3 regions of the Limnohabitans sp. 2KL-27 genome follow, and region 3 is predicted to be linked to each of the others. Evidence: predicted binding sites of a transcription regulator. Region 3 holds the regulator's gene; each other region holds the start of a gene.
What was found. Region 3 encodes HrcA, which represses chaperone genes, less so after heat shock. Its sites were predicted from a motif close to TTAGCACTCNNNNNNNNNGAGTGCTAA; they were not measured.
Positions count from the first base shown of each region.

Region 1 (8,014 bases), on a different contig from region 3:
CAAAATGTGGTTGCCCACCAACAGGGCAAAAAAGTCGGGGTCGGTGCGTTTGTAGCCGGGCTGGCCCATCAGCACATGGGCCTGGGCCGAGTCAAAGGGCAGGTTCAGGTTTTGCGCGGCGGCCAAAGGGGCCACTTCGGGCACGGTTGGCAAGCTCTGGCAGCCTGATTCGCGGGGCCACTGCGCCAGCAGGCGCTGCACCAAGGCATCGGTTTGAGCGCGGCTCAAAGCCCCCACCACGCTCACCGTGGCGCGGCACGCCCGCAGGGCCTGAGCGTGCAGGTTTTTGAAGTCTTGCACGCCGATGCGCGACAAGCTCTCGGGCGTGACCCGTTGGCCATAGGGGTGCGGGCCGTACACGGCTTGCGCAAAGCGGTGCTGCACCACCGTACCGGGCTTGGTCAGCGATTCACGGATGGAGGCGCTGAGGCGTTCGCGGTCGCGCAGCCACATGGCCTCTGGGAAAGCGGGGTGCGCCATTTGCCGCGCCGCCAAGGCCACGGCTTTGTCCAGCAAGTCGGGGTAATTCAGGCTGCGCAGGCCAAAGCTCATGCGGTCACCGCCTGCACTGACCCCAAAGCTGGCGCCCAGGTCGGCCCAGGCCTCACCGATCTGGTTTTCGTCCATGGCCTGGGGGTAAAGGCCTTGGCCCTTCCCTTGCACTGGTGGCTCGGCACGTGTGCCGTTGGCCATTTGCCCGGCCATGACCGAGGCCAGGCCCGCCTTCGCTGCCGGGTCGCGGCGGCTGCCGGCATCGATGTCGATCTGCACATCGACCATGGGGATGGCGTGGCTTTCGACCAAATACACGCGTGCACCGCTGGGCTGGGTCCAGTGCTGGATGGGCAATGAGGCCTGTGCCCAGCTGGCCGCAGCCCAACAGGCCAGCGCCAAGGTCGAGCGCCTCCAAGCCAATGCGTTCAAGGAAAGGATCAGGGACATGGGGGTTTGGGCTTTCATGACAAGGCGCTTGAATGGCACAGCGCTTTAATGGCGTGCACCGGGCAGGGCACGGCGCGCCCGGGGCTGGCCCGACAGAGGCTGCGGCCGCAAAGTGGCCACGGTGAGGCTGTCGTCTCCAAAATACTTTTGCGCCACGGCCTGCACCTGGGCAGGCGTGACCTGCCGCAGCCGGGCGATCAACTGCGTGCCGTGGTCCGGCGGCAAGCCCAGCGTCCAAGCCACGCCCAACTCGCGGGCCTGGTTGAAGACGGAGTCCAGCTTGTAGATTTCGCTGGCCACCCATTGGGTTTTGACGCGCTGCAGCTCGGCCTCGTTGACACCTTCCGTCGCCACGCGTTGCACCTGGGCACGCAAGGCCGCTTCCAGCGCCTCGGGGCTTTGGCCCTTGGCCGGCACACCTTCCAGATAAAAGAACTGCGGGCCCCGGCCCATGAGGCCGTTGTAGGCCCCCACGCTGTCGGCCAAGCGGTTGTCGCCTTGGGTCAGCGCACGGTCCAGTCGGGCGCCACTGTAACCATCGAGCACGGCGGCCAGCACCGTCAAGGCCAGGGCATCGTCGTGTTCGGGCGAGACCGCCAGGCTGGCCAGGCGCGGTACCTTGAAGGCCAGTGCCACATACGACTGCTCGGCCGGGGCTTTGAATTCGAAACGGCGCAGACCTTGCTGCGCAGGCTCTTCCCGGGGCTTGCGCTCAGGCACTGCCCTGCTCGGGATGGTGCCGTAATACGTCTCGGCCAGCGCCTTGACTTGCAGCGGGTCCACATCGCCCGCCACCACCACCACCGCGTTGGCCGGGGTGTACCACTTGCGGTAAAAATCGCGGGCGTCTTGCGCCGTCATGGCCTCCAAGTCGCTCATCCAGCCGACAATGGGGCGGCGGTAAGGCGAGGCCGACAAGGCCGTGGCCGAGAGCATTTCGTGCAACTGGGCCCGGGGGTTGTCGTCGGTGCGCAGGCGGCGCTCTTCTTTCACCACCTCCAGCTCTTTGGCGAATTCGGCATCGGGCCACTGGTTGTTGGCAAAGCGGTCCGACTCCAGACGCATCACGGCTTCGAGTTGATTCGATGGGATTTGCTGGTAATAGCCGGTGTAATCCTTGGCGGTGAAGGCGTTTTCGCGCCCGCCCAAAGCGGCCACGCGCCTTGAAAACTCACCCACAGCCAAGGTGGGCGTGCCTTTGAACAACATGTGCTCGAGCACGTGGGCCACGCCGCTGGTGCCGTCCACCTCGTCCATGGAGCCCACGCGCAGCCACACCATGTGCACCGCGGTGGGGGCGCGGCGATCGGGCTTGACCCACAAGCTCATGCCATTGGCCAAGGTGAAGGTCTGCACCTGGGCCACGCTGACCGCTGGGGTCTGGCCAGTGGGTTGGGCGCTGCCCTGGCCTTGCGGGGCCTGCCCCGTGGCGCTGAAGCTGCTGGCCAGCAGGGCTGCTGCCCAGGAAAGTCCCAAGAGAAAGTTCGGTTTCATAGAATGCATGATCCTTGAAATCCACGCCATGTTCAGTTTCTTCAAAAAAAAATCCCCACCTGCCGAGGTCCCATCGGCTCCAGCGCTTGCACCACACGCTGCTCCACCCCCTGTTTCAGCACCCCTGGCCGGCAAGCCAACAGCGCCTGCCAACACCCCCTTAGCGCCCCCACCCAGTCCGACAGCAGCAACCCCTGACGCCCCCACCGCCCGCCAGGGCTGGCTCGACCGCCTGAAGGCCGGCCTGCGCAAAACGGGCGCCAGCATCACCACCGTCTTCACCGGCACGCGCATCGATGACGAACTCTATGAAGAGCTGGAAACCGCCTTGCTGATGGCCGATACCGGCGTGAAAGCGACCGAGCATTTGCTGCAAGACCTCAAACGGCGGGTGAAAGAAGCCAAGGCCACCGAGCCATCGCAAGTCAAAACCTTGTTGGCCGATGCCATCACCGAGCTGCTGCAACCCTTGCAAAAGCCTCTGGCCATTGGCGACCACCACCCCACCGTGATCATGGTGGCCGGCGTCAACGGGGCGGGCAAAACCACCTCCATTGGCAAACTGACCAAGCACCTGGCGGACGAGGGCCTGAGCGTGCTGCTGGCCGCGGCCGACACCTTCCGCGCCGCGGCCAAAGAGCAGCTCGCCGTTTGGGCCGACCGCAACACGGTCGAGATCATCAGCCAGCAAGGCGGCGACCCGGCCGCCGTGAGCTTTGACGCCGTGAGCGCAGGCCGCGCGCGGGGCCGAGATGTGGTGCTGGTGGACACGGCCGGACGCCTGCCCACCCAGCTGCATCTGATGGAAGAGCTGAAAAAAATCAAACGGGTGGTGCAAAAGGCCGACGGCACCGCACCGCACGAGGTGCTGCTGGTGATCGATGGCAACACCGGCCAAAACGCCCTGGCCCAGGTCAAGGCCTTTGACGACACCCTGGGCCTCACCGGCCTGATCGTGACCAAGCTGGACGGCACCGCCAAGGGCGGGGTGCTGTGCGCCATCGCCCGCGAAAAGCCCATTCCCGTGTACTTCATTGGCGTGGGCGAGAAGCTGGAAGACCTGGAAACCTTCAACGCCCGCGAGTTTGCCCAGGCCCTGCTGAGCTGAACAGCCCAGCCTGCGCCGTTGACCAGCGCACAGACGCGCCCGGCAGCCCCCCACAAAATCAGGGAAAACCCGAGGACCCTAGGCCCTGGGACGCCACCCTTTAGCACTCTTGACCAGAGAGTGCTAATATTGGGGTATTCTGAAAGGAGTTCTGGTATGAACATTCAAACTGGTTCGCCCGCCACAGCCATCGCGCTGAGCAACCCCTGGGCGGTCGTGCCCTCGCTCGGCCACTTGGACGCCTACATTTCTGCGGTCAACCGCATGCCCCTGCTCACCCTGGAGGAAGAGCAAGAGGCCGCCCGCCAGCTCAAGGCCAACGACGACCTCGAAGCCGCCCGCAAGCTGGTGCTCTCGCACTTGCGACTGGTGGTATCGGTGTCGCGCCAGTACCTGGGCTACGGCCTGCCCCACGGCGACCTGATCCAGGAAGGCAATGTGGGCCTGATGAAAGCGGTCAAACGCTTTGACCCCGACCAGGGCGTGCGTCTGGTGAGCTACGCGCTGCATTGGATCAAGGCCGAAATCCACGAGTACATCCTGAAAAACTGGCGCATGGTCAAGTTGGCCACCACCAAAGCCCAGCGCAAATTGTTTTTCAACCTGCGCTCAATGAAGCAAGGCTACAAGTCCGATGCCGACGAAGGCACGCACCGCGATACCCTGACGCCCGACCAAGTGGATGCGATGGCGAACAGCCTGAACGTCAAGCGCGAGGAAGTGCGTGAGATGGAAATGCGCATGTCTGGCGGCGATGTGCTGCTGGATCCGGCCCCCTCAGACGATGGCGAACAGGCCTTTGGCCCCATCGCTTACTTGGCCGATGTGAACCACGAGCCCACCGCCATGATCGAAGCGCACCAGCGCGACGTGCTGGCCAGCGATGGACTCGCCACTGCGCTGAATGTGCTCGACGAGCGCAGCCGCCGCATCGTGGAAGAGCGCTGGCTCAAAGTGAATGACAACGGCTCGGGCGGCATGACGCTGCACGACCTGGCCGACGAGTACGGCGTGAGCGCCGAGCGCATCCGCCAGATCGAAGTCGCGGCCATGAAGAAGATGAAAAAGGCGCTGGTCGAGTTTGCTTGACCACAGGCCTTGTGGGCCGCCTTTGATTCGGATACCCGGCATCGCCCGGGTATTTTTTCGCCGGCAGTGCGCTAAAGTCTGGGCTGTGATTTTTAGGACACCACCATGACTGCTCGCTCTCCCGCTGGTTTTTCTCGCCGCCATTTGGCCCAAGCCCTCGCTGCTGCTGTGGCTTGGGGTCTGACGCCGTCTTGGGCCAATCCTTCGGCCAACGCCGCCAAAGCATGGCCCACGCAAACTGTGCGCTTGGTGGTGGGTTTCCCGGCCGGCTCCAGCCCCGATCTGACAGCCCGGGCTTTGGCTGAACCGCTGGCCAAAGTCTTGGGCCACAACGTGATCGTCGAGAACAAAGTGGGCGCAGGCGGCAACATCGCCGCCGACTTCGTGGCCAAGTCCACCGACGGCCACACCTTGGGCCTGATGATCAATGGCAACATGACCATTGCCCGCATCCTGAACCCCAAGGTGCCTTATGACCCACTCAAAGACCTCGCACCCATCAGCCTGATCGGCAAAGCGCCTTTGGTCCTGACTGTGCCCGCGTCAGGACCCGGAGTGGCGCCTGGCCAAACCGCAGCCGAGTGGCTGAGCCAAGCCCAAAAAGCGGGAGACAAACTCAGCTACGCCTCACCCGGTGTCGGCACCGTGGCGCACCTGGGCATGGAGCTGCTCAAGACCAAAGCCGGCATTGCGCCCGTGCATGTGCCCTATCCCGGTAACCCGCAGATCATCACCGCCATGCTCGGTGGCCAGGTGCAACTGGCCTTGCTGCCACCCGCACTGTCGGCGGCGCAAGTGCGTGGCGGCAAACTGCGTGCCATTGGCGCATCGAGCACCGGGCGCAGCCCCGTGGCCGCCGAGGTGCCCAGCCTGTCGGAGATCGGGGTGAAGGACTACCAGCTGGAAATCTGGAATGCGTTGGCCGCACCGGCCTCGATGCCTGCGGCAGTGGCCAGCCAACTGTCGGCCTTGGTCAGCGAGATCGTGCGTGAGCCGGAAATGCGTGCGCGTTTGTTCCAGCAAGGCTGGCAAGTCGTGGGCTCATCGCCTGAAGGTTTGCGCAACCGGATTGCGTCCGACACGAAAGCGCTGGGCGACATCATCCGCAGCCAGAAAATCGAGTTGAATTGAAGCCCTGAATCGGCCCCCGAAGCGGCGTGTTCAGCTTTGGGCCTTGGAGCCCGGAATCACTTGCCGCTGAGCAAAATCTTCACATCGGTGGCCAGCGCCTCGGCTCCACTGGCGTGGCGGTTGTACAAGCGGATGCGGCCTTGGGGGTCAAAGGTGAAACTGCCCGCAGAGTGGTCCATGGTGTAACTCGTGGGGGTTTTGCCCTCGACCTTTTTGAAATAGATCTTGAAGTCTTTGGTCACTTTGGGCAGTTGCTCAGGCGTGGGATGCAAGCCCACAAAGTCCGGACCAAAGTTGGCCATGTAAGCCTTGAGCAACTCTGGGGTATCGCGTTCCGGATCAACGGTGATGAAGACGCCTTGCAGCTTGTCAGCGTCGGGACCCAGTAACTGCTTGGCTTGGGCCATTTCCTGCAAAGCGGTAGGACACACATCGGGGCATTGGGTGTAGCCAAAAAAGACCACCACCGCCTTGCCCGCAAAATCTTGGAGCGTGCGCACTTGGCCGTTTTGGTCACGCAGCTCAAAGCCTTGGGCGTAATCGGCCCCGGTGATGTCCACCCCCCGAAAAGCGGGTTTGTCTTGACCACAACCGGCCAAAGACCCCACGGCAACGGACACAGCCAGCAGCCAAGCGGCTTTTGCAAAAACTCTGCGCGTCATGGTCTAGCCTTAAAAAATGTAATGGTCCAGCAGCAAGGCGGCAAACAAAGCGCTCAAGTGGATCAAGGAAAAACGGAAAGTCTTGCGGGCCAACTCGTCAGAGTAAGCGCGGTACAGGGCCACCGCATAGCCAATGAAGCCGATGCTCAGCACCACCGCAGCGGCCAAGTAAAGCCAGGAGCTCATGCCGTAGACAAAGGGCATCAAGCAGGACGCCATGAGCACGATGGTGTACAGCAGGATTTGCAGCCGCGTGAACTCGTTGCCGTGCGTCACAGGCAGCATGGGCAGGCCCGATTTGCGGTAGTCCTCGACGCGGTAGAGCGCCAGCGCCCAGAAGTGCGGCGGCGTCCACAGAAAAATGATCAGGAACAGGATCAAGGCTTCCGGTCCGACCTGCCCGGTCATGGCCGCCCAGCCCAGCACAGGCGGCATGGCACCGCTGGCCCCGCCAATCACAATGTTCTGTGGTGTGAGCGGTTTCAAGATGACGGTGTAGATGATGGCGTAGCCCACAAAGGTGGCAAAGGTGAGCCACATGGTGAGTGGGTTGACCAGCACGTACAACACGGCCGAGCCCAAGGCGCAAAGCACGCCCGAAAACAGCAAGGCCTGCTGGTCACTGAGTTCACCCTTGGCGGTGGGTCGCCAGGCGGTGCGCTTCATTTTGGCGTCGATGGTTTTTTCAACCAGGCAGTTGAAGGCCGCAGCCGCGCCCGCCACCAACCAGATGCCGATGCAGGCCCACAGACCCAGTTTCAGCTCGGCCACGCTGGGCACGCCGGGCACAGCCAGCACCATGCCGATCAGGGCACAAAAAACGATCAACTGAACCACACGCGGTTTGGTCAGCGCGTGATACTGTTGCCAGGCAGTCAGAGGCAAACGGGCAGTGGCGACGGTCATTCGGCTAGCTTTTTGGAAAGAAGAGAAGGCCCTGAATTATCAGCCCGGCTGACACTCAAGGCCCAGGTCAGGGTCAAGGCCATGGCAGCAGCCCCCCCGGTGTGCATGACAGCGGCCAGCAAGGGCCAGCCCAGCACCACATTGCTCAAGCCGGTGGCGAACTGCAAGGCACACAGACCCAGCAACCAACGCCCAGCCACAGCCAAGCCAGGCTGTACCCGCAAACGCCAGCCCACCCACAGCAGCACCGCCAAGACCAGCCAAGCGGCCGAGCGGTGCACAAAATGGATCGACGCCAACGCCGAAAATGGCAAGAGCTCACCGCTTGGGGTGTACCCCAGCTCTCGCCAGAGGCCAAAGCCTTGCCAATTCATCTCGGGCACCCACTGGCCATGACAGGTGGGGAAATCGGGGCACGCCAATACGGCGTAATTGGTGCTGACCCAGCCACCCAAGGCAATTTGAATCCCCAGCAAAACAAAGCCGGCCCACAAAGCCCAGCGCAAGGGCGATGGCAAGGGTTGTGCGCCTGCGCCGTCATAGCGCACGGCTTGCGCCATCAACAAAACCAACAAGCCGATGCCGCCCATCAGGTGCAAGGTGACGATGGCCGGAAAGAGCTTCATGGTCACCGTGAGGGCGCCGAACGCCCCTTGCATGCAGACCCAAAGCAAGGTCACAG
Region 1 covers NZ_CXOP01000002.1:1,022,704-1,030,717, reverse strand. Annotated here, with positions in the region: gene LHAB_RS07775 (M16 family metallopeptidase) at 1-960, opposite strand, end outside; gene LHAB_RS07770 (M16 family metallopeptidase) at 988-2,436, opposite strand; gene ftsY (signal recognition particle-docking protein FtsY) at 2,465-3,544, shown strand; gene rpoH (RNA polymerase sigma factor RpoH) at 3,701-4,633, shown strand; gene LHAB_RS07755 (Bug family tripartite tricarboxylate transporter substrate binding protein) at 4,739-5,764, shown strand; gene LHAB_RS07750 (SCO family protein) at 5,821-6,426, opposite strand; gene cyoE (heme o synthase) at 6,436-7,332, opposite strand; gene LHAB_RS07740 (COX15/CtaA family protein) at 7,329-8,014, opposite strand, start outside.
Region 1: the regulator HrcA is predicted to act here: its motif matches at 3,645-3,671, upstream of rpoH (RNA polymerase sigma factor RpoH).

Region 2 (8,014 bases), 280 kb from region 3:
CATCCAGACCTGGCAGCAAGCGCTGCCCCACGGCATCACCTTGAGCTGCCGCGCCAGCGGCGAGCCCGGCCGACCCGTGCTGATGTTTTTGCACGGCTTTCCGGAAGGGGCCTGGGTCTGGGACCCTTTGCTGCTGCATTTTTCCCGGCCCGAAAACGGCGGCTACCGCTGTGTGGCCCCCAACCTGCGCGGCTTCGAGCGCTCCAGCGCCCCCGAAGACGTCAAGGCCTACCGCGCCAAACACCTGGTGCAGGACATCGTGGCCCTGATCGACAGCGAATGCAGCGCCTGCCAACACAGCCAACCCTTGGCCGCCCTGATTGCCCACGACTGGGGCGGCGCGGTGGCCTGGAGTTTGGCCAACCAGCACCCACAACGGATAGGCCAGTTGGTCATCATCAACTCGCCCCACCCTGGCCCCTTCCTGCGGGCCTTGCAACACGACGCGGCGCAACAAGCGGCCAGCGCTTACATGAATTTTTTGGTGCAGCCCGAGGCGGCCGCGCAGTTGGCCGCCCACGACTTCGAGCGCCTGTTCGGCTTTTTGACGGGCCAAGACACCTCGTTGCCATCGCTCACCTCACCGACAGCAGACAACCGGGCCCACTGGCTCACACCCGCCGTGAAGGCCACATACCGAGAGGTCTGGCAGCACGGCCTGCAAGGCGGCCTCAACTACTACCGCGCATCGCCCCTGCGCCCGGCCACGGCCGCCGACCCGGGGGCCAGCGCCGTGCAAATCCCGCCCGAGGCGCTGCGCATCGAGGTGCCCACCTTGGTGCTTTGGGCCCAGGACGATGTGGCCTTGCTGCCTTGCCTGACCGAAGGGCTGGACGCACACGTCCCCGCGCTGACACTGGTGCCGATTGAAAAGGCCACGCACTGGGTGGTGCATGAGCAGCCCGCACGGGTGATTCAGGAAATCGCCGCTTTTCTGCAGCCCATGGGCGACAGGTCGGTTCAATAAAAACCGGTTTCGCCCTCGGGCCGGGTCTTGAAGCGTTTGTGCACCCAGTAATACTGCTCGGGCATGGTCAGGACCCACTCGGCCAGCAGACGGTTCATGCGGACCGTGTCTTGAACCAGGTCAGCACTGGGGAAGCCTTCGAGCGCGGCATGCACCTCGATGTCGTAACCCTGCGGCGTCATGCGGGTCACCACAGGCACGACCCGCGCCCCGACCACCCTTGACAAGCGCGACAGCGACGGCACGGTGGCGGCTTTTTCAACCCCCATGAACGGCACAAAAATCGACTCACCCCGCCCGAAATCCATGTCAGGCGACAGGTGCAAGGGCTCGCCTTTTTTGATGCCCGCCAAAATCTGGCGCATGCCCTGGTGCCGGAAATACGGCCGCACATTGCCCGAGCGCTCACGCCCCTGGCGCACCCAGGACTCGACGGCCGGACGCGACTGCCCCACAAAAATAAAGGCCACAGGCCCTGGCACCTCGAAGGACACCGCCAGGCCCCCCGCATCCAGCCCGACAAAATGCGGGGCAAACATCACCAAAGGCCCCGGCTGCTGCAAAGCTTGCACGTCCCCCACCCAGCGCAGGCGTTGCCGCACCAGTGCCTCGGGCGCATGCCAAAGCCAGGCACGGTCCATGACCGACTGACCAAAGGCCACAAAGTGTCGGTAGGCCAAGGCCTCACGCTCGGCTGCGGACCACTCGGGCAGGCACTGCTGCAAATTGACCCGCACAATGCTTCGGCGCTTGCCTGCCAGATGCCACAGCAGCCAGCCCAAGCCATGGCCTGCGGCCCTCACCCAAGGCAAAGGCAGGGGCGCAAACAGGCGCAAAACAGCGATCAGCAAATTCACCATGGTTTTGGGGGTCCGCTCAGGCCTGACGGGGGGGTTTGTAGCGGGCGTAACCCCACACGTATTGCGAAGGGCACTGCAAGATCAGCGACTCCATGGCCTGGTTGATCTGCACCACGGCAGTGTCCAAATCATCGGACAGGGCATGCCCCAGCGCCTGGGTGTGCAAACGGTACCCCCGCCCCCAAGACAAACGCTCGCCCCAAATCAGCACCACCCGGGCGCTGGTTTGCAAGGCCAAACGGGCGGCCAAGGTCATGGTGTAGGCGGGTTGGCCAAAAAACGGCGCCCACTGCCCCATGCCCTCGGGCGGCACCTGATCGGGCAACAAGCCCACAGCCCGCCCCGCACGCAAGGCCTTGATCATGTGCCGCACACCCGACAAAGTGGTCGGCACCGCCTCCAAGCCAGGCCGCTGGCGTGCCAAAGTCATGACCTCGCCCAGACCCGCATGCCGGGCGGGGCGGTACAGCACCGTCAAAGGACCGTGTGCGGCCGAAAAGCGCAAGGCCAGCGCTTGGGCCGTGATTTCAAAACAGCCCATGTGTGGGGTCAAAAACAGCACCCCTTGACCCGAGGCATAAGCCTCCACAGCGGCGCGGTCGTCGGCCCAGGCCAGTGCAGGTGTGCGGCCCAGCCACAAACGGGGCAACTCGGCCGACATGCGGCCAGCCTGCCCCACGGCCCGCCACACCCCCCCCCAGCCCAGGCCAGCTTGGCGCGCGTTGTGCAAAAACCGGCCTCTGTAGCGCCCAGACAAACACCAAGCCAGCCAGCCCCCCGCGCTGCCCAGCAGGTGCAGGGCCCACAAAGGCCAATGGGAAAAAAAACGAAACCAACGCAGCATAGGGCGTGATTTTGCCCTGAACCGGGTGCAGCTTGGCCGGTCCAGCTTCACGGGGCTCAGGCAAGCAACCGCCTTGCACCACGCGGGCCCGGGCGGCGCTCTACCTGTTTTCGGTCCGCCGCACTACCGGTTCACGCCAAACGCAAGTCACACAGCGGGGCCTACCATGACGACAGCGCCCGGAAAACGCCCATTCCACCCTATTCAGTGCAAACAAGGAATTCAGCATGAAAAACAACCAGATCAACCCGAACTATTTCAGCACCAGCCAAGCGGCCAAAATGCTGGGCCTGTCGGTCGGCACCATCCAGCGCATGGTTGAAAACGGGGTTTTCAAGGCATTTGTCACCCAAGGCGGGCACCGACGCATCCTGTCCTCTTCCCTGAACCAATACTGCAAACAAAAAGGCTTTCCGGGCCTGGAGACGGCATCCGACACGCCCTTGGTGTGTGTGCTGCACGACGACCAACATGTGGCCAGCGCCCTGGAAAAAATGACCCATTGGGAGCAAGTCAAGGTCATCACCCACCCGCTGGACTTGATGGGCATTCACCAGGCCGTGGGGGTCTTTTTCATCGATGCGCGCATTCCCTGGCTGCACACAGCCCCGCTGCACCTGCAGGACAATTTGATGCAAAACGCCCACATCGTCGTCTACAACAGCGGCCTGCTGCCCCCCAGCAGTCCCTTGCACCTGGCTCGAAATCTCAACCTCTTCGAAGGCGACATCAGCACCGACTTGGTCTATGGCTACATGCTCGGCACGGCTCAGGCCAGCGGCGTGGACACGCCCCGCCCAGTCCACCAGTAAAAAAACACCCGGGTCTTGAAAAGGCTTCAAATGCCCTTATGATTAGCACTCGATGGAGTTGAGTGCTAACAGCACCCCTCTCCTCAGATTTCAGCAGCACCCTAGACCGGTGCTTTTGTTTTTCAACCCTTGTTTCAAATCCAGGAGATTCCATGAAACTGCGTCCTTTGGGCGATCGCGTGATCGTCAAGCGTATCGAAAGCGAAACCAAAACAGCCTCGGGCATCGTGATCCCCGATTCCGCTGCAGAAAAGCCCGATCAAGGTGAAGTCTTGGCCGTCGGCCCTGGCAAAACCAACGACAAAGGCGAGACCAAAGCCCTGAGCGTCAAAGTCGGCGACCGCGTGTTGTTCGGCAAGTACAGCGGCCAGACCGTCAAGGTCGGCGGCGACGAGCTGTTGGTCATGAAAGAAGAAGACCTGTTCGCGGTCGTCGAGTAATTAACTTAATTCAGGAGCTACAAAAATGGCAGCAAAAGACGTAATTTTCGGCGGCGAAGCCCGCGCACGCATGGTTGAAGGCGTGAACATTTTGGCCAACGCGGTCAAAGTGACTTTGGGCCCTAAGGGTCGCAACGTGGTTCTGGAGCGTTCTTTCGGCGCCCCCACCGTGACCAAGGACGGTGTGTCCGTGGCCAAGGAAATCGAACTCAAAGACAAGTTGCAAAACATGGGCGCGCAGATGGTCAAGGAAGTCGCTTCCAAGACCTCTGACAACGCTGGCGACGGCACCACAACGGCCACCGTGTTGGCCCAAGCCATCGTGCGCGAAGGCATGAAGTACGTGGCTGCTGGCATGAACCCCATGGACTTGAAGCGCGGCATCGACAAGGCAGTGACTGCTTTGATCGAAGAGCTGAAGAAGGCCACCAAGGCCACCACCACCACCAAAGAAATCGCCCAAGTCGGTTCGATCTCTGCCAACAGCGACCACAGCATCGGTGACATCATCGCCAAAGCCATGGACAAAGTGGGCAAAGAAGGCGTGATCACTGTGGAAGACGGCAAGTCTTTGGACAACGAACTCGACATCGTTGAAGGCATGCAGTTTGACCGCGGCTACCTGTCGCCTTACTTCATCAACAACCCCGAAAAGCAAGCCGCTTTGCTGGACAACCCCTTCGTGTTGTTGTTCGACAAGAAGATCAGCAACATCCGCGATCTGCTGCCCACCTTGGAAGCCGTGGCCAAAGCCGGCCGTCCTTTGCTGATCATTGCCGAAGAAGTCGAAGGCGAAGCCTTGGCCACTTTGGTGGTCAACACCATCCGTGGCATCTTGAAGGTTGTCGCCGTGAAAGCCCCTGGCTTCGGTGACCGTCGCAAAGCCATGTTGGAAGACATCGCCATCTTGACCGGCGGCAAAGTGATCGCTGAAGAAGTCGGCCTGACCCTCGAAAAAGTGACCTTGGCCGATTTGGGCCAAGCCAAGCGCATCGAAGTGGGCAAGGAAAACACCATCATCATCGACGGCGCTGGTGCCGCGATCGACATCGAAGCCCGCGTCAAACAAGTGCGCATGCAAATCGAAGAAGCCACTTCCGACTACGACCGCGAAAAGCTGCAAGAGCGCGTGGCCAAGTTGGCCGGCGGTGTGGCCGTGATCAAGGTCGGCGCTGCCACCGAAGTCGAGATGAAAGAAAAGAAAGCCCGTGTGGAAGACGCCCTGCACGCCACCCGCGCTGCAGTGGAAGAAGGCATCGTGGCTGGTGGTGGCGTGGCACTGCTGCGCGCACGTCAGGCTGCTGGCACCATCAAAGGTGACAATGCCGACCAAGAAGCCGGCATCAAGCTGGTGCTCAAAGCCATCGAAGCGCCTCTGCGCGAGATCGTTTACAACGCCGGCGGCGAGCCCTCGGTGGTGGTGAACGCGGTGTTGGCTGGCAAAGGCAACTACGGCTTCAACGCTGCCAACGACACCTACGGTGACATGATCGAAATGGGCATCTTGGACCCCACCAAAGTGACACGCACTGCTTTGCAAAACGCAGCGTCCGTGGCCTCTTTGATGTTAACCACCGAGTGCATGATTTCCGAAGCACCGAAAGACGAAGCCGGCGCTGGCGGCGGCATGCCTGACATGGGCGGCATGGGCGGTATGGGCGGCATGGGCATGTAAATGCCCCGTCTGTCACCCCGGGCTTGACCTGGGGTCCATGACCTCAAAGCCCCGCAAGGTTCACGCCTTGCGGGGCTTTTTCATGCGCCCGCCCTGCACGCAACTCTGAACGATTTATGATCCGGGCATGCGTTACGGGTCATGGCTTGGCATTGTGGTGATTTTGCTCAAACTGAGTCTGGGCTCGGTCATGGCTTTGCCTGTCAGCCCGCACGCCCAGGGTCTGGTCCAGCCCGTCTGCCACGGCCAAGTGATCCCCGACGGATCCATCACGTCGCACGAGAGCCCCACGGCGCAGCAAACCACCGACGCCCCTGTCACCCAATTCCTGAATGCGGGCGGTGCGGACTGCCACCCCTGCTGCGCCACAGGACTGGGAGGAGTGAAGACCTTGGCACTGCTGCCCGCACCTGCTGCGCGCCCGCAGGCCCTCACGCGCCACTGGCTCAGCGCGAGCCTGCGACCCGATTTGCGTCCGCCCATCGGCTGAGCCCTCCTCCTTTGAACCTTCGTTCCGCGCTGGCTGGGCCAACGCGGCAAATTGGTATGGACGCGACGGCCAAGGCCGCGCAGGGATGAACGCATGACTTCTTCTTTTCAACAACACCACGGGGCGATGCTGCTCAAGTATTCGGGCATCAGCTTCATTTCGGGGGCCGTGAACCACGGCTTTTTCAGCGGCACACGCTCTTTATGGACCGCGGCCATGGGCATCGTGCTGTTTGTGCTGGGGGCTTGGTTGGAGCACCGGCTGAACCCGCCATCCAAGGACACCCCGAGCTCGGGTTTGCTGCAGACCTTGGTGCTGGGCACTTGGCTGTCGATCGGCCTGGGCTTTTTCACCGGCGGATTGCAGCACTTTCCGGACTCGCCCGCGCGCAGCGCCTGGGTGGTGCCGCTGGGCTTTTTCATCTCGGTACTGGCTCTGGGCCTGAGTGCGCCCCGCCACTGGCCGCGCGCGGCCACTGTGTATGTGCTGGTGGTCGGTTTGGCCGTTACCGCAGGCAGTTGGGGCGCTTGGCAATGGTTCGAGCGCCACCCCGACTGGGCGGCCACGGGCCACAGCCATGGCGAGAACTCTTCGGCAGACGACCACCATGGCCCCGCGAGCCATGCCGGACCCATCGCCCAAGTGGTCAGCCGCAGCATCACGGTGAACATGGACGACCAGATGCGCTTCACGCCCAGCCAAATTGACGTGCAAGCCGGTGAAACCATCCGGTTCGTCGTGCGCAACACGGGTCAAACAACCCACGAAATGGTGCTGGGCAGTGAGGAGGACATCCGTGTGCACGCTGCAGCGATGAAACAAGCCTCTGCCGCAGGTCCAGCACCCCATGAGGGACAAAGTCATGCCCCGGGACATGACCACGGGACCGGCATCGCCATCAGCGTGGCCGCAGGACAGATCGGTGAACTGGTGGTGACTTTCCCCAAGGCCATGACCTTGCAAATGGCTTGCTTGATCCCCGGGCATTACGAAGCAGGTATGCGCGGAACGATCACCGTGGGCGCCGAGGGGAAGGCCCCAGCAGCACCGGAGGCCGCCAAGCACGACCACCGCACGCACCCACACTGAGCCCCAAGCTCAATCCCTTGGCCAGTCCGGCCCACCAGTCAGGTGCGCCAGATGTTCAAAAGCCCCGCAAGGTTCACGCCTTGCGGGGCTTTGTTGGGTCTGAACGCGCTGATGAAGTCCGTGCGTTGGACTTCAGCCCCTTAAAAATCGCGGCCCAAGGTCAGTCGAACGGCCTCCAGTCCATGGTTAGGGTCTTTGTAGCCCCCATTGCTGATGTGCAGCAAGCCCACCCCCAATTTGGTCTTTTCATTGAGGCGGTACATGATGTCAAAAGTGGTTCTGAAGTTGAAATTGCCACTCAGTGACCGCACACGGTCTTCACCTTTGATGACCGAATAGGAGGGGTAAATGAACAAAGTCATGTCAAAGCCTTTGACATCGATGGTTTTACCGATGCCAGGTCCGAACATGTAGGTGCCTTGGCCATTGAGCATGCCCGAGACGCCATACCTCAAACCATAAAAACTCGTGGGCTTGGACTGGTAGGCAACATCCACCACACTCTTGGCCTTGGACAAAGAAAGGTCCCACTCTTTGTTGTGCACATCGGTCATGTACGACACCGTGACGGTCTCTTTGTTGACGGTGGTGGGTTCTGGCACCGCCGCAAACCAAGCGGATCCCAAAATGACGCCAATGGCGGCTGCGCTGTCAAACATGTGTCAATTCCTTTGATGGTTTTATTAATTGAAATATTAATATCAACAATTATCCTCCACCTACGAGGATCCACCCAAGCGCCCACTGGTTGAATGCGATTGAAAGCAACCATGCCATTGAGTGGGGGACAAACCGCAGCCACTGAGCATCACTCTGGCACGGTGGTCTCAAGCCTTG
Region 2 covers NZ_CXOP01000001.1:426,673-434,686, forward strand. Annotated here, with positions in the region: gene LHAB_RS02145 (alpha/beta fold hydrolase) at 1-967, shown strand, start outside; gene LHAB_RS02150 (lysophospholipid acyltransferase family protein) at 961-1,827, opposite strand; gene LHAB_RS02155 (lysophospholipid acyltransferase family protein) at 1,844-2,671, opposite strand; gene LHAB_RS02160 (helix-turn-helix domain-containing protein) at 2,899-3,483, shown strand; gene groES (co-chaperone GroES) at 3,636-3,923, shown strand; gene groL (chaperonin GroEL) at 3,949-5,598, shown strand; gene LHAB_RS02175 (hypothetical protein) at 5,726-6,088, shown strand; gene LHAB_RS02180 (cupredoxin domain-containing protein) at 6,182-7,177, shown strand; gene LHAB_RS02185 (acyloxyacyl hydrolase) at 7,318-7,836, opposite strand.
Region 2: the regulator HrcA is predicted to act here: its motif matches at 3,526-3,552, upstream of groES (co-chaperone GroES).

Region 3 (8,014 bases):
GGCCGTGGTCTGGGCGCCATCAGAAGACTCACCGCCAGCGCAAAAGCTGTTGGGGCGGCTGGGTGTGGAGCCCTTGGGTGCCCAGTTCGAGGTGGGCGCTTTTGCCGCGGCCCTCAAAAAACGCCAGTCGGCCATCAAGCAGGTTTTGCTCGCGGGTGACGAGGTCGTTGGCGTGGGCAATATCTATGCGTCGGAAGCCTTGTTCATGGCCGGCATACGTCCGACCACGAAAGCGTCGCGTTTGTCCAAACCCCGTGTGGCCCGGCTGCATGCGGCCATAGTCCAGGTGCTGACCCGTGCGGTGGCGCAAGGCGGCAGCTCGCTCAAGGATTTTGTGAATGCCGAAGGCCGTACCGGGTATTTTCAACTGGAAGCGGCGGTCTATGGCCGCGCGGGCGAGCCGTGCCGTGTGTGCGCTACGCCCATCAAATCCATGCTGCAAGGCCAGCGCACCACCTTTTACTGCTCCACATGCCAGAAACCGTGATCACCAAGCCCGAAGGGTTTGCCCGCCGCATGGTGGATTGGCAGCGTCTGCATGGCCGCCAAAGCCTGCCCTGGCAAAACACCCAGGACCCCTACCGCGTCTGGCTGTCCGAGATCATGCTGCAGCAAACGCAGGTGAGTACGGTGCTGGACTACTTTCCCCGGTTTTTAGGGCGTTTCCCGAACGTGGCGGCCTTGGCCGCAGCGCCGCAAGACGATGTGCTGGGGCTGTGGAGCGGCTTGGGCTATTACAGCCGCGCCCGCAACCTGCACCAATGCGCCCAAGAGGTGATGGCGCGTTTTGGCGGGGCTTTTCCGCGCCGTGCCGAAGACCTGCAAACCTTGCCGGGCATTGGTCGATCCACGGCCGCGGCGATCGCGGCCTTTTGCTTTGGTGAGCGTGCTGCCATCTTGGACGGCAACGTCAAGCGCGTGCTGACCCGGGTGCTGGGCTATGGCGCGGATCTGGCGGTCGCCAAAAACGAAAAAGCCCTGTGGGCGCTGGCGCAAGACCTGCTGCCGGCGCAAGCGGCCGACATGCCGCGCTATACCCAGGCCCTGATGGACTTGGGCGCCACCGTCTGTTTGCCACGCAAGGCTCAGTGCGAGGCTTGCCCAGTCTCCACTGTGTGCCAAGCCCAAGCGCGGGGCGAGCCGCTGGCTTATCCCGTCAAAACCCGCAAGCTCAAGCGCAGCAGCGCGACGCTGTGGTTGCTGTGGGCGGTCAATGCGCAAGGCCAGGTGTGGCTGCAAAAACGGCCCGATACAGGCATCTGGGCCGGCTTGTTCAGCTTGCCGGTGTTTGACTCTGAGGCAGATTTGCTGTCCGCTTGGACAAAAGGGACAGACCCGCAATTCATTGCGCCCTGGAAGCATGTCTTGACGCACCGCGACTTGCACCTGCACCCGGTGCGCCTGCGCGGGCCCGGGCAGTTTGCCCCGGCTTGTGAGGGTCATTGGGTGGATGCAGAGGCCTGGCCGGCCATGGGCTTGCCAGCACCGATTCGGGTTTTGCTGGCTGCCGGGTGAACGACACGCTTGCCGCTTCAAGTGCCGGCTGACAGCGCCGGAGCGCTCAGATCGCGTCCAGCTCTCGGTGCCGTTTGAGGGTGAGCCAGCGTGTACCGAAGCTCTGGGCCAGTTGTTCGACCATGAACACCGAACGGTGCTGGCCCCCGGTGCAGCCGATGGCCACCGTCACGTAGCTGCGGTGATCGCGCTCGATGGCGGGAATCCAGTGCTTCAAAAACCCTTCGATCTGCAGCTGCATTTGGACGAATTCTTCGGACTGGCGCAGGTAGGCCTGCACCGGCTCGTCGCGTCCGGTCAGCGGCCGCAGCGTGCTTTCGTAATGGGGGTTGGGCAGCATGCGCACGTCAAACACATAGTCGGCGTCGGTGGGGATACCGCGCTTGAAGCCAAAGGATTCAAAGACCAGTGTCAATTGCGCCGAAGGGGTGCTGACCAGGGTCTTGATGTAGGTTTGGAGCTGGGCCGAGCGCAGCAAACTGGTGTCGATGACGTGGGCCCGCTCACGCAGATCGGACAGCAGTTCGCGCTCGAACAGGATGGTTTCGAGCAGCGCCTTGTCGCTTTGGGGTTTGCTGCCGCCCGATAAGGGGTGTTTGCGCCGTGTTTCCGAATAGCGGCGCTGCAAGGTATCGCTGGTGGCGTCCAAAAAAACCGACTTCACGGTCATGCCCATGTCGCGCAGCAAGGCCATTTGCTCGGGCATCAGGTGCAAGGAATTGGCGCTGCGCACATCGATCGCAATCGCCAGCCGTTTCTCTTTTTGTTTTTCTTCGAGTTTCACGAAGGGGATCAAAAGCTCGGGCGGTAGGTTGTCGACGCAGTAGTAACCCGCGTCTTCGAGCGCGTGCAGCGCCACCGATTTGCCAGAGCCGGACATGCCGGTGATGAGGATGATGTCCATGCTCAGCTTTGGGTGGCTTTGCGGCCAACCAGTTTGGAAGGTGAGCCCAGCATCTCGCGTGCGTGGGCCAAGGTGGTGGCGGACAACTTTTCACCGCCCAGCATGCGGGCAATTTCGCTCACGCGCTCTTGCCCACTCACGCCGCGCACTTGGCTGCTCACCTGACCATTGGCCGAGGCTTTGCTCACCAGCAGGTGGTGGTCAGCGCAGGCGGCGACCTGGGGCAGGTGGGTCACGGCCAGCACCTGGCGGTGTTGGCCCAGTTGTTTCATCAGGCGGCCCACGGTCTCGGCCACAGCGCCGCCGACACCCGAGTCCACCTCGTCAAAGATCAGGGTACCGGCTTCGCCCAGCTCGCTGGTGGTGACCGCAATGGCCAGCGCGATGCGCGAGAGTTCGCCGCCCGAGGCCACTTTGCCCACGGGCCGGGGTGTGCTGCCCTCGTGCCCTGCCACCAGAAAACTGACTTCTTCCAAGCCATGTTGCGCGGGTGCGTCCAAGGTTTGCAGCTGCACCTCAAAGCGGCCGCCTTGCATGCCCAACTGCTGCATGGCGCTGCTGACGGCTTGGGCCAATGGTTTGGCCGCCTTTTGACGTTGCTGTGAAACTGCTTTGGCTGCTTGCAGGCAGGCTTTGTGGGCAGCTTGTTCGGCTTTTTGCAGGCTGTCCAAGTCGGCGGCCGCATCGAGCTGGGTCAGCTCTTGGCGCCAGGTTTTCAAGCTCAAGGGCAGTTCGTCTGGTGTTTTTTTGTAGCGCCGGGCCAGCGACAGCCACAAGCCCATGCGCTCGTCCAGTTGGGCCAGGTGCTGCGGGTCCAGATCGGTTTTTCGCAAGTAGCCGTGCAGGCTGTGGGCGACGTCTTCGGCCTGGGCCTGCGCAGACACCAGCACATCGGCCAGAGCGTTGAATTCGGGCTCAAACTGACCGAGCGACTGCAGGGTCTGGATGGCGCGGGACAGTTGGCGCAGCGCGCCGCCATCGCTGTCACTGTCGTCACCCTCGAGCAGCACAGTGACTTGGTTGGCCCCGTCGATCAAGGCCTGAGCATTGGCCAGGCGGCTGTGCTGGGTGCTCAGATCTTGCCATTCGTCGGTTTGCGGATTCAGCTTTTCCAGCTCGCCGATTTGCCAGGCCAGGCGTTCGCGTTCGTTGGTCAAGGTGCTCTGCGCTTGCTGGGCATCGGCCAGCGTTTGCTGGGCCTGCCGCCAGGTTTGCCAAGCCAGTTTGAGCGGGCGTGTGTCGGTGCCCGCGTAGGCGTCAAGCAGGCCGCGCACGGCATCGGGCCGGGTCAGGCTTTGCCAGGCGTGCTGGCCATGGATGTCCAGCAACTGCTCGCCCAGTTCGCGCAATTGCGTGGCGGTGGCGGGGCTGCCGTTGACCCAGGCGCGGCTTTTGCCCGTGGTGTCCACCGTGCGGCGCAGCAGCAAATTGGCACTGGCCTCAAAACCGGCCTCTTCAAGCCAAGCCGCAATGGCGGGCGTGGGTTCAAATTCTGCGCAGACCTCGCAGCGGCTGGCACCCTCGCGCACCACGCTGGCTTCAGCGCGGCTGCCCAGTGCCAATTGCAGCGCATCGATCAAAATGGATTTGCCTGCACCGGTCTCGCCGGTCAACACGCTGAAGCCTGTGCTCAGGTCCAGCTCCAATTCGTGCACGATCACGAAATCGCGCAGGGTGATGTGCGTCAGTGCCACGGCTTAAGCGCCCTCATTCCAGTGCATTTTTTTGCGCAAAGTGTCGAAATAATTCCAGCCCGCGGGGTGCAAAAACCGCACCGTGTGCTCGGAGCGTTTGACCACGATCCGGTCACCCAAAATCAGATCGGCCAGCGATTGCATATCAAAGTTGGCACTGACATAGCGCCCGGCCACGATCTCGATGCTGATCTCGGCCGATTCGGGCAGCACGATCGGACGGTTGGACAAGGTGTGGGGTGCGATCGGGGCCATGACCCAACCGCCAATGCCAGGGTGCATCAAAGGCCCACCCACCGACAAGGAATAAGCGGTGGAGCCCGTGGGCGTGGCGATGATCAAGCCGTCGGCGCGCTGGTTGGACACAAAGTGGCCGTCGACCTCCACCCGCAACTCGACCATGCCGGAGGTACCGCCCCGGTTGACCACCACGTCGTTCATGGCCAAGGCGCTGAACACGCTGCGCTGGTCGCGCACGACCTGGGCTTGCAGCAAGCTGCGGTCTTCAGGCTGGTAGTGGCCCTGCAACATGGGCAGCAACACATCCTGGTAGCTTTGCAGGGGAATGTCGGTGATGAATCCCAGTCGCCCTTGGTTGATGCCCATCAAGGGCAGGCCGTAGCGGGCCATCTGGCGGCCAATGCCCAGCATGGTGCCATCGCCCCCGATGACCAGGCCCAGATCGCACTGCGTGCCGATCTCGGCCATCTCCAGCACGTGGTACTGGCTCAGGCCCGTGTGGGAGGCGGTTTCCGTGTCCAGCACCACGTCGCAGCCTTGCCGCGTCAGGAATTGGGCCACATCGTCCAGGGCGCGGCGTGAACTCTCCAGCGCCCCGCCATGCGCGGTGGTGTGGTACTTGCCAAAGAGTGCGACGTGACGGAACTTGGATCTCATTGGCAAATTACATCATTAAAATGACCGCATGCTAGATGATCGTGCCAAGTTATTGCTCAAAGCCCTGGTGGAACGCTATATCGCGGACGGCCAACCCGTGGGCTCGCGCACGCTCTCCAAAGCCTCGGGCCTGGATTTGTCACCCGCCACCATCCGCAACGTGATGTCGGACCTGGAAGAGCTGGGCCTGATCGCCAGCCCCCACACCTCGGCCGGGCGCATCCCCACCAGCCGGGGTTACCGCCTGTTTGTGGACACCATGCTCACCGTGCAGCGCGACGGCCTGGACACCCCGGCGCTCACGCCCGACCAACCCCAAAAGGTGATCGCCAGCGCCGCCAACTTGTTGTCCAACCTGTCGCATTTTGTGGGTGTGGTCATGACGCCCCGACGGGCTTCGGTGTTCCGGCACATCGAATTTTTGCGCCTGTCAGAGCGGCGCTTGCTCGTCATCATCGTCTCGCCCGAAGGCGATGTGCAAAACCGCATCCTGTTCACCGAGACCGATTACTCGCAAAGCCAACTGATCGAGACCTCGAATTTCCTCAACACCCATTACGCGGGCATGGCCATCGAGCAGGTGCGCAGCCGGGTGCAGCAAGAACTGGTCAGCCTGCAAAGCGAAATCGCCACGCTCATGCAAGCGGCCGTGCAGGTCAGCACCGAAGCCTTGGCAGAAGATCAAAACGAAGTGGTGATCGCGGGCGAACGCAACTTGCTGTCGGTGAGCGACTTTTCCAGCGACATGGGGCATTTGCGCCGGGCATTCGATCTGTTTGAGCAAAAAACCCAGCTCATGCGTTTGCTGGACGTGTCGAGCCAAGCCGAAGGCGTGCGCATTTACATAGGCGGCGAAAGTCAGATCGTGCCGATGCAAGAGCTGTCGGTGGTCAGCTCGCCCTACGAAGTCGATGGCCAAGTGGTCGGCACCCTGGGTGTGATCGGCCCGACCCGCATGCCCTATGACCGCATGATCCAGATCGTCAACATCACCTCTCGGCTGGTCAGCAACGCGTTGAGCCAGTCCAAATAAACGGCCTGCCTGACCACTACAATCAACGCTTCGGTGGGGGCGTTAGCTCAGTTGGTTAGAGCAGAGGACTCATAATCCTTTGGTCCACGGTTCAAGTCCGTGACGCCCTACCATTCATATTCTTCAAGTCACTTTGTACGACGCTGCAAAGTGACTTTTTTATTGGGCGGTTCCAACTTGTAGAACGCCCACTGCACAGTTCACACACGCTGCGGGGCTGTGTTCTATGACTGGACGCCACGCTGACACACCGCTGGCGGCAGGAGCAGCCACCGCCAAAACCAGCAAGCAACGCAAGATAGATACTTCGATACAAGCGTCGCCCAGCGTCGTGCTGTTGCGAGACGTGTTGTTTTATTTTGAAAACTGAGCCACTCTGAAGAGTATTCACGGGCAAGTTTGAGCCACGTTCCACATATCCTGCTAATTATTTGGGCAGGGGTGTGCAGGAGTGATAAAGGTGGGAACACTTAGCAAATTACGTCGGCTGGTACTACGCGAAGGGGTATCAGTTCGAGAAGCCGCCCAAAGGTTAGGCATTGCTCGTAACACTGCTTCACGTTGGCTAGCGTTAATTGACGTGACATAGCCTCGCTACCTGTTGAAACAGGCAATCAAAGTTGGCGATTCAGGAGCTCTACCGCTAAGGTTAAAGGAGCAAATACAAGTAGAACAAAGCTATCGAAAGGAGACGAAGAAACAGCAGTATCACAAGACTTATCCACAATCTTGTAATAAAAACATCAACAACCAAGTAGCTCACATTTGAGCGTGGAGTCTGGCTCTGCTTGGTAAGTGAATCAACAACATGGCTGATGGCAGGGAATATTCGGCACCACCGATAGTGATCGGTTAACAAAAAAATAACTGGCTTCTGCTATAAAACTTAAAAGGAGACATCCATGCAAAAAATCCTGTTGATCTTGAGCAGTTTGGCGCTTTCGACGTTGCTGCATGCACAACCTGCCATGTGGGGAACGCCGGTATCACCGCGACCAGAAAGCGAGGCGTTGGCTCAGTCTGTGCCCATAGCCGATGTGCATATGCACTTTAATCCAATAAGACAAACAGTCGAACAGATGATGAAACGCATGCAGGATGGCAATATTCGATGGGGTGGCGGTGTTGGTGATTACTCCGGTGACCTGCATGCAGCTTTGGGTGATAGATTTATTGCTGCTATTGGGCAGGCTGAGTTCACCAAAGTGGTGCTGTCCAGCGGTGAAAAAGGGCTGCAAAACATAGAGCATCCCGTGTTTGTCGAGTTCTTCAAAGAAGCTGAAGTACTAATGGCGACTGGCAAGGCACGTGGATTTGGTGAGATACACATTGACAACAAAACCACAACAAATTTCAACGATCCATTTGGCAGGTCAATTCCGTTGGAAAGCCCTGTGGTGAAGCGCATGTACGAAATCGCCAATACGCATAACGGGTTTGTTCAAATTCATTACGACAAAAATTATCGAACAGTCGACCAGATCATTACCATGGCACAGCGCTATCCAAAATCGATAACAATTGTTTCGCACTGTATGCCTAAAGGGACACCTGACGACATGCGTAAAATTTTCGCAGCAGTGCCTAACGTTGTTTGCGAGATAAGTGGCGGCACTCATATTCATGGCGTACCAAGGATAGTGACGCAGAGTGGCATCAATTCAGGCTGGTTGCAAATGATCGAGGAATATCCAGATCGCGTAATGATGGGCACTGATCCATGCTGTGGATTGATGGGACGCTACAACGAAATTGTGCAAGTCATGCGTAGTCGCGCCTTAGCAGCCATGAAGCCAGAAACGCTTGAGAAAGTGGCATACAAAAATGCTTTAAGAGTTTTTGGACTACCCAATTGATGCTTATCGATCTGTTGATCGGCTGCTTAGGGCAAGCTAAATACTTGCGCGAGAATTTGTGAAATCATCAAGCCATTCAAGCCATTCAAGCCCAAGACACCCGCACAGCTGCATA
Region 3 covers NZ_CXOP01000001.1:142,415-150,428, reverse strand. Annotated here, with positions in the region: gene mutM (bifunctional DNA-formamidopyrimidine glycosylase/DNA-(apurinic or apyrimidinic site) lyase) at 1-487, shown strand, start outside; gene mutY (A/G-specific adenine glycosylase) at 472-1,515, shown strand; gene rapZ (RNase adapter RapZ) at 1,562-2,425, opposite strand; gene recN (DNA repair protein RecN) at 2,422-4,113, opposite strand; gene LHAB_RS00705 (NAD kinase) at 4,117-5,010, opposite strand; gene hrcA (heat-inducible transcriptional repressor HrcA) at 5,039-6,043, shown strand; tRNA gene LHAB_RS00695 (tRNA-Ile) at 6,080-6,156, shown strand; partial or broken gene LHAB_RS00690 (helix-turn-helix domain-containing protein) at 6,504-6,611, shown strand; gene LHAB_RS00685 (amidohydrolase family protein) at 6,946-7,899, shown strand.